2 regions of the Shewanella sp. GJ50-10 genome follow, and region 1 is predicted to be linked to the other one. Evidence: predicted binding sites of a transcription regulator. Region 1 holds the regulator's gene; the other holds the start of a gene.
The links. Region 1 encodes sigma-54, which starts transcription at its own class of promoters, with help from an activator protein. Its sites were predicted from a motif close to GTTGGCACGNNNNTNGNNT; they were not measured.
Positions count from the first base shown of each region.

Region 2: the regulator sigma-54 is predicted to act here: its motif matches at 2,999-3,017, upstream of AC0L4E_RS02735 (P-II family nitrogen regulator).

Region 1 is NZ_JBVVSS010000001.1:340,186-344,864, forward strand. It holds gene mgtE (magnesium transporter) at 1-253, opposite strand, end outside; gene AC0L4E_RS01305 (HPr family phosphocarrier protein) at 532-798, opposite strand; gene rapZ (RNase adapter RapZ) at 813-1,658, opposite strand; gene ptsN (PTS IIA-like nitrogen regulatory protein PtsN) at 1,655-2,098, opposite strand; gene hpf (ribosome hibernation promoting factor) at 2,101-2,388, opposite strand; gene AC0L4E_RS01325 (RNA polymerase factor sigma-54) at 2,413-3,897, opposite strand; gene lptB (LPS export ABC transporter ATP-binding protein) at 4,079-4,679, opposite strand, start outside.
Region 2 is NZ_JBVVSS010000001.1:680,632-685,310, reverse strand. It holds gene AC0L4E_RS02750 (tetratricopeptide repeat protein) at 1-697, opposite strand, end outside; gene AC0L4E_RS02745 (hypothetical protein) at 848-1,195, opposite strand; gene AC0L4E_RS02740 (ammonium transporter) at 1,353-2,603, opposite strand; gene AC0L4E_RS02735 (P-II family nitrogen regulator) at 2,614-2,952, opposite strand; gene AC0L4E_RS02730 (polymer-forming cytoskeletal protein) at 3,524-4,679, opposite strand, start outside.

The sequences.
Region 1 (4,679 bases):
TGCCACTGATCAAGGAGTCTTTAAGTTCTTCACCTAATTCTTCGAGGATCTCACCCGCTTGCTCTTGGTCAATAAGTTGCCATAGTACTTGACGAGTTTTAGGTGGTGAAGATTCAAGAATGAGGGCGACATCTGATGCTGCCATATCATGTAGCATGTTTCTTACATGGACAAACATACCGCTGCCCAATGCCTGGGTCAGCTGATTTAGGCGTTGTTCGGTAAGCTCGCTGTCGATTACTTCGATACCCATTCGCCACTCCTCAAAAATTCGATTGCCAATATTAACTTAACAGGGTGGAAAGGGAGAAGCAGTTTCTATTTCTTGATAAGTTACTGCATAAAAATTAAGCGCTTTATTGATTTTTGTTAGACTTTAATGAGTATAGCGAACAAAACAAATATAAAGAGAATTAACTGCAGAAGTCGTCGTATTGCCAGTGTGATTTGTTAGTTTTTTATTTTGTTTTATTGATAACTGAAACAAGAGCCAAATAGTAGGTTGAACTAAAGGGTTGAGAGTGAGAAAAATTAGCTTTCTTCGTCAAACTTATCATTTATCAATTTACACACCGCATCTAACGCTTGCTGCGCATCTGCGCCGCTAGCTTCAACAGTGATGACTTTACCAATGCCACTTTCGAGCATTAATAGTCCTAATACACTCGCAGCGCTGGCTTGTTTTTCGCCTTGGATAAGCGTGATGTTCGCTTCAAACTCGGTGGCTAAAATAGCCAACTTGGTGGCCGCTCTAGCATGGAGCCCGAGTTTATTACTGATAGTAATTTCTTTTGAAATACTCGCAGGGGATGTCACAGTTTGAGTTCTCTGTGACGAGCACTGACTTGATGCTTACTATTACTGAAGCGTTTAGTTAGTTGATCGGCAATGTAGACCGAGCGATGCTGGCCGCCTGTACAACCTATAGCTATGGTTAAGTAGCTACGGTTATTACGTTCAAGGTGCGGCATCCAGGTTTCAAATAGGTTTTCAATTTGCCAAATGAATTTATTGACTAGAGGTTGTCTGCCTAAAAATTCTTGAACTGGCTGATCTAAGCCAGTTAACGGTCTTAGCTCTGTTTCCCAATGTGGATTGGGTAAGAAACGCACATCAAACATAAAGTCAGCTTCAGCTGGCATGCCATGCTTGAAGCCAAATGACTCAAAATGAATCACTAACTCTTTATCAACACTGCCCATTAATATCTGTCTGACCTGATCGCTAAGATCATAAATGGTCAATTGCGAGGTATCAATGTAGTGATCAACCATTTTAGCAATCGGTTCGAGTAATCGACCTTCAAGCTGAATGGCTTCTTGTAACGAGATTTGATTCTTAGAAAGAGGATGTAATCGACGGGTTTCACTGTAGCGTTTAAGCAGAACCTGATCATTTGAGTTTAAGAATAAACTAATGATGGTCGTATCATCAGATAATAAGGCTATTTGCTCTTTAAGCACTTTACCTTGCTCTTCAATATTTCGAACGTCGACGCTAATAGCGACAAGTTCGTTATTTCCTTTGAGCTGCTCAAGTAAGCTGCCAATAAGTGGTAAAGGAAGGTTATCAACACAGTAATAACCTAAATCTTCTAATACCCTTAGTGCAACTGATTTACCTGAGCCTGATCGTCCTGATACGATGACAAGTTTCATGCAGTAATAACCTGATAAAGTTCTGTAGCGTCATGACTCTTTCGAAGTCGCTTAAGGATTAATTTATCGCTCAGTTTTTCAGCCATCGTCGACAGCGTACTTAAATGCTGTTGGCATTGATCAGAAGGAACTAGCAGCGCAAATAATATATCCACGGGTTTTTTATCGATAGCATCAAACTCGATGCCTTCTTCACACTTGATCAAAATTGCTATCGGTTGTTCGATATCAGTTAATCGACCATGGGGAATCGCTATGCCATTTCCTATACCTGTACTACCCATTTTTTCACGAGCTATTAAACTTTCAAAAATAGCCTGTGAAGATAGGGTTGGGTACTGGGCAGCCATTAAATCGCTGATAAGTTCCAGTACTTTTTTCTTACTGCCCGGCGTGGCGCAGGAGGTGCACGCCGGCTGCAGAATGGTACGAAGTTCCATCGTTAGTGTTTAATTAACTTCTCTTTGTGTTTAATTACCTGACGATCTAATTTGTCTATCAGGGCGTCAATTGCGACATACATATCTGCGTTCTGAGATACGGCAAAAACTTCACCTCCTTTGAGGTGCAATTTTGCTTCAGCAATTTGTTGCAGCTTCTGAACATTGAGCACAACGTGTACATTATTGATCTGTTCGAAGTGTCGTTCAAGCTTTGAAAACTTAGTTTGTACATACTCACGTAAAGATTGCGTGATTTCTACATGGTGCCCAGTCAGGTTAATTTGCATAGATCATCCTCCAATAACAAAGGCTTATAAGCTCTTGCGTTGGTTTGAGGGAGGGATGAGCATTGCTTCACGATATTTGGCGATCGTACGCCGAGCAACATTAATCCCTTGTTCAGCCAGTAGCGTCGCCATTTTACTATCGCTAAGTGGCTTTTTCTGGTTTTCCGCTGCAACAAGTTTCTTAATAAAGGCACGAATTGCAGTAGAAGAACATTCTCCGCCATCATCGGTACTAACGTGGCTAGAGAAGAAATATTTTAGTTCAAAAAGTCCGCGAGGGGTGTGCATGTACTTTTGAGTGGTAACACGAGAAATGGTTGATTCATGCATCTCAACGGCTTCAGCAATGTCATTAAGTACCATTGGTTTCATGGCTTCTTCACCAAACTCAAAGAAGCCTTGCTGGAATTGCACAATGCAATTAGCCACTTTTAATAAGGTTTCATTGCGGCTTTCAATACTCTTAATAAACCATTTTGCTTCTTGTAAATGGCCGCGAATAAACTGGCTGTCTGACTGATTTGCAGAACCTTTCGCCATAGCTGCATATTGCTGATTCACACCAATTTTTGGCATGTTATCTGGATTTAATTCAACGACCCAACGACCACTCTTTTTAAACACTGTCACATCAGGAATGACATATTCATCTTTAATAGGAGTGATTTGTAAGCCTGGACGAGGGTTCAGCGTTTGAATAAATTGAATCGCTTCACGTAGATCATCTTCTTTAAGCTTGGTTTTACGCATTAATAATCTAAAGTCGCGACCAGCAATTAAATCAAGGTGTTCACCGATGAGCAATTTTACATTGTCGATGCAAGGGATCTCATCAGGGTATTGCCCGAGTTGGATCATTAAGCATTCACTTAAATCTCTTGCTGCAACGCCTACAGGATCAAAATGCTGAACTCGTTTGAGTACGGCTTCAACTTCGTCGAGTTCAATATCTTCAAGACCTAAAGCTTGTAAAATATCTTCGGTGGTTTGAGTTAAATAACCACGCTCATCTACTGCATCGATAATGGCAGTGGCGATGACCAAATCATTTTCTGAAAATGGGGTAAGGTTTTTTTGCCACTCAAGATGTTCATAAAGGCCTTCGGTGGTTTCACCTTGAAAGGGCATATCGTCATCACGAGCAACTGCCCCAGAACCTGAGCTAGGAGAGGCGGTATAAACTTCATCCCATGTGGTGTCCATTGGGAGATCTTCAGGCATTGACTCTTTGGTCAATGATTCTGTGGTATCAACTGTTGAGGTGTCTTTTTCAACGGTAACTTGGCTGTTGTCACTAAAATCAGTATCGGTTTGCTGGGCGTTCTCTTTTACAGGTTCTTTTGCTTTAGCAAACTCATCTTCGAGCTCAAGGAGTGGATTTGAGTCTAGTGCTTGTTGAATTTCTTGCTGGAGCTCCAATGAGGAAAGTTGCAATAAGCGAATGGCTTGTTGCAACTGAGGGGTCATTGTCAGGTGTTGACCCATTTTAAGTTGGAGTGAGGCTTTCATTTACCGCTTATCCCTAATTGAATTTCATCATCGCGACTAACAATTGTGTGGGTCTAGCACCTTTTTAAACTGCTTCTAGGCTTAAGCTGAACCTTGGCTTAAGTTGAGTCTAGAACATAGCGCTAAAAAGTGGGACTGATACTGGTCGCGAAATGCCATATTGTGCACTAAAGAATGCTAACTATAGCTTGAATTGCTCACCTAAGTATACTGACCTGACTTGCTGATTGTCTAAGATTTCAGCAGGCGTGCCTTCTGCAATTAAATCTCCGTGGCTGACAATATACGCGCGCTCACACACATCAAGTGTTTCACGAACATTATGGTCTGTAATTAACACACCTAAACCACGACTTTTTAATTGTTGAATAATTTTCTTGATATCTATCACAGAGATAGGATCAACACCTGCGAAAGGCTCATCCAATAAAATGAACTTAGGATTGGCTGCCAATGCGCGTGCGATTTCTACTCGGCGACGTTCACCACCCGATAATGCCATGCCTTGGCTATCTCGAATATGGGTGATATTGAACTCTTCTAATAAGTGCTCTAATTCTTCAATACGCTGCTCTGTGGTTAAACTCTTGCGAGTTTGTAGTACAGCCATAATATTATCGTGTACAGTCAGCTTTCGAAAAATACTGGCTTCTTGTGGCAAATAACCAATGCCTTTTCGAGCACGAAGGTGCATTGGGTCTGCGGTGAGATCGTCAGAATCAATTAATATCCGGCCTTTATCGCTTTTAACTAACCCAACCACCATATAAAAGGTGGTGGTT
Region 2 (4,679 bases), 340 kb from region 1:
CTGCAGCGACATTATTAAAATACATTCCAGCTAAAGTCTGCTTGTTAATCTGTTTTACTCTATAAGCTCTGACGGATCTTTCAGGTAAAAAGTCTACTAATATCTCTGAACCTCTCATGCTGAACGTATTCAGTTGGTCTCGATGAAGTAGTTTCATGTTCACGTGACCATTCACTAGATAAAAGCCACCTCGTCTATCCCAGATAGGCTCAACATCAATATCTTGATATTTAACAGGTACATCAAGCACATCAGCGATAGCTGTCGATAACACTACCAACGACATACAATTTCCCGCACGCTCCTGCGCGGTTACGCTAGCCATTCTGGTGTAATGATCGCGATATTCAAAACCACCGTTTTGAGCATTGATATACTCAGCTAACCATTTATTGACTGGCATTTTCTCAGCAGTGATCCCTGCGGATCGCGCATACTGCCTCCTTATGTCATTCACCATTTCTTCGGGGAGTTCAAATATGGCATCTGTTTCTGGAATGGCGACTGCATTAAAGTCATTGTCGCTAAAAAGTAAACTGGCTTTCGATGTAATTTTTGCTTCTGGTGTGCTGCTACAGCCTGAAATGATGGAAAAAGATAATGAGAAAAGTAACAAATAAAAGCCATGGATCAATAACCTAGCGAGCGCTGAAGACCCGCTAAAAATAAATATCATATTTTCATTTTTCTGTAACATTTTTATGCTCCAGCTAATGCCTTTATTAAGCATAGATGCAAGTACAAAAAATGAGACACTTAAACGTTACAAAACTTATCTAGCAAACAGGTTCAATTATCACTGTTTTCTAAAAAATGAAGATGACATTTCTATTTTTTATAGCAGAAATTATTGAGCCGGCTTTACCTTAGGCTGGATATTTACAGGCTGATTAGGGTTATTAGTTGAATGATGCTTAGAGTTATTTAGCGGTTGATCAATTTGAATAAATACCTCTTTGCCCTGATAAGGATAAGGTCGGTAAGCATTACCAGAACAGTTAAAGTAATGGTAAGGAACAGCTATCGGTAAGCAGCCAACAGGTAGTGCCTGTAGTATTTGAATTTGCTGCTGCATACGGAGCATTTCTTGCCATTGATGATCTCGCTGAACTTGATCTCTTACCGCAAATGCATCAAATGGCTCAGAAGCTTTACGCACAACCACTTTACCCGCCTGTGCATTGTCAACAGACATACTCCAAAGCAATACTGATATGCTAATAACTGTAACGAGTTTAGCTAGCTTGTTCATATCACAGCCCAATTGAATACTTACAATAGTTTGAGTATAACAAAAAAGCAGAGCACTAAGGCTCTGCTTTTAATTTAACTATTTCAAACTAAATCATTTATTAACCAGCTGATTTAATTGAAACAAACTCAGGATATGCATCAACACCACAATCTGAAGCATCCATACCGTTATACTCTTCTTCTTCAGTAACGCGAATACCTACAGTCGCTTTTAGTACAAACCAAACAGCGAAAGAAGCAGCGAATACCCAAGCAAAGATAACAGCAGCGCCATATAACTGAGCACCAAAGTTAGCATCAGCATTTGAAAGCGGTACTAACATTAGACCTAGGAAACCACATACACCATGAACCGAGATAGCACCTACTGGATCATCAATTTTGATACGGTCAAAGCCAACAATTGAGAAGATAACCACACCACCAGCAACAATACCTGTCACTGCAGCCATTAATAATGAAGGTGATAATGGGTCAGCTGTAATAGCCACTAGACCCGCTAAAGCACCATTAAGAATCATGGTTAAATCAGCTTTACCCCAAACTATCTTACAAACGATTAGCGCTGATACTGCGCCAAATGCTGCAGCAGAGTTAGTATTAACAAAGATTTTTGCTACTGCTGAAGCATTTTCTGCATCAGAAACTAATAACTGAGAACCACCGTTAAAGCCAAACCAACCCATCCATAAAATAAACATACCTAACGTAGCCATAGGTAAATTTGAACCTGGAATTGGGTTAACTGAACCGTTTGCGCTATATTTTCCTTTACGAGCGCCAAGTAACAATACACCAGCAATTGCCGCTGCTGCACCTGCCATATGCACAATACCACTACCAGCAAAGTCAACGAAACCAGCAGCAGATAAGAAACCACCACCCCATGTCCAGTAACCTTCAATTGGGTAAATAACGGCTGTCAGTACTACAGAGAAAAGTAGGAAAGACCAAAGCTTCATACGCTCAGCAACTGCGCCAGATACAATCGACATTGCTGTTGCAACGAAGACAACTTGGAAAAAGAAATCAGACTCAAGCGCATGATCTGCACCGTCTGCTTGTGAACCGATTAGCGAACCAAATGATGGTAACCAACCTGCTTCAACATTATCGACATACATGATGTTGTAACCCACTAATAGGTACATCACACAGGCAATTGAATATAAACATACGTTTTTGGTTAAAATTTCAGTGGTGTTTTTTGAGCGAACTAAACCCGCTTCAAGCATGGCAAAACCTGCTGCCATCCACATGACTAATGCACCTGAGATTAGAAAATAAAACGTATCTAATGCGAAACGTAACTCAGTGACTGTTGTTCCTAACGCTGCTAACTCTTCCATTTCAGCCCCCTTATAGTGCTTCGTTATCAAGCTCACCCGTACGAATACGGATTGCTTGTTCAAGATCAGTTACAAAAATTTTGCCATCACCAATCTTGCCTGTATGAGCTGCAGTCGTAATTGCTTCAAGTAATACTTCTAAATTTTCTGCTTTAGTAGCAATTTCTAGTTTAACTTTAGGAAGAAAATCGACTTGATATTCTGCGCCACGATAAAGCTCAGTGTGTCCTTTTTGACGACCAAAACCTTTAACTTCAGTTACAGTCATTCCTTCAATGCCCATTCCAGCAATAGCTTCTCGGACATCATCCAATTTAAACGGCTTGATGATAGCGCTGACGAGTTTCATCTCGACCTCCAAAAGTGTGATTGTTATATATTTGTTTACAATTACAATTCAATCATCAGGCCAAAATCATAAGCTCATGTTTTAAAACAAATAAAACAAAAACAGCCAGAAATAAAAGCATAAAAATGCACCAATAAAGTGCAGCTCTATTTCAGTGCGCACAAGATTAGCGCAGCAGAGTTTGCAAGGTTTGAAATTCAAAATAGGTTTCAAGCTCACGTAAAAATAGCCCCTTATAACCCATAGAAGTCAGCAATAATTTTTGGCATATGGTCAGCATTGAGCGTTAATAAAGCTGTGTATTGAGCGTTAATAAATCTGTGCATTGAGAATAATGACATTACTAAAGAGTGGTATTCATAAGGAATCAAGTTAAAAAGAAGTGGCGGTAAATTTAGGGCAGAACTAAAAACGTGGATAGCTAATTAGTCACTAAACACTGTCATGACAAAGTGTAAAATTGAAAAATAATAGTCAATAAAAAAGGCCCTCATATGAGGACCTTTAAGATGTGAGTATTTTCTAAATATCAACAATATACATTGCCGATTTAGATAACTAACTCTATTGGCTAAAGATTACCAGTTGAAGTTTCTTCAACTGCATCTGTAGGCTCTACAAGCTCTGTACGCTCTTCTGCAAGTAAGTCAGCTAACAGACTATCAACTTTAGTTTTATCAACAACATCAGCTTCAGTCGCGTCTTCAGAAGCTGCAATCAGTTCATCAGCATCTGCAGCAATATCTGCCCCTAGATCAGCACTAGTTTCGTCAAGCTCTGCTAATATTGCTTCTTGCTCAGTTACTGCGGCATCAACTACATCATTCGTTACAGATTCAATGCCTGAACTCGCATCTGTTCCTGCGGCATCTAATTGCGCTAACGCTGTTTCTGCATCAACCGCTTCAGCGGTAACCGGTGCTACTACTTCAGCCACTTCTTCAACGATAACGTCTTTAACTGCTGGTTCAGATGTTTCGCTTTGCGATGACGAATGATTAAATTGAGCCATTAAATCTTCGGTCAATTCAGGCTTCATAACAACAACGCCAGCTGCTGCAGCTAATACAACTCCTGCAACGACAAACTTAGTACCAGAACCTGATTTTTTCTCTTGTGCTTTTTCAGCTGCTGCTTTAGCCGCTAACTGCGCTTGAGGGTTTGGTTGAGGCTTAATTTCAAGTTTCGATTTTGGCTTTGGTGCTGTTTCAGCTTCAGTATTTTGCACAGGAGCCGCTTTTCGCTCTGGCGATGGTGCTGCTTTTGGCTCAGCTTTGATAACAGGTTCACTCATTTGAATGTCTGCTTCTAAATTATCCCTGATATCAGAGATCGGCTCTGGCTTTACTTCTGGTTTAATCTCAGTTTTTACCTGAGGAGTGTCAACAGCAACGTTAGTAATAGGCTCAGCCATTACATTAACATTACTCACTTTTGCAGCCTGAGCTATCGGCGCCTCTGCAATAGGCGCTTCAGCCTTTGGGGAGGCGTATGCTGGCTCTTCGTTAAATGGTGCGCTATAGGCAGCAACAGATTGTTCATCTGCAGCTAACTCAGGTAAAACACCTTGCTCAGGGCCTTTGGTTCTAGCACCTAAGAATTGTCCACCATCATAGATTTCCATCTTATGACTTGAAACATCACCTTCAACGACACCAGAGCTTACGATGACGAGACTGTTACAGTGCAAAGAACCTTTAAACACACCACAAACTCGCAATTCTTGA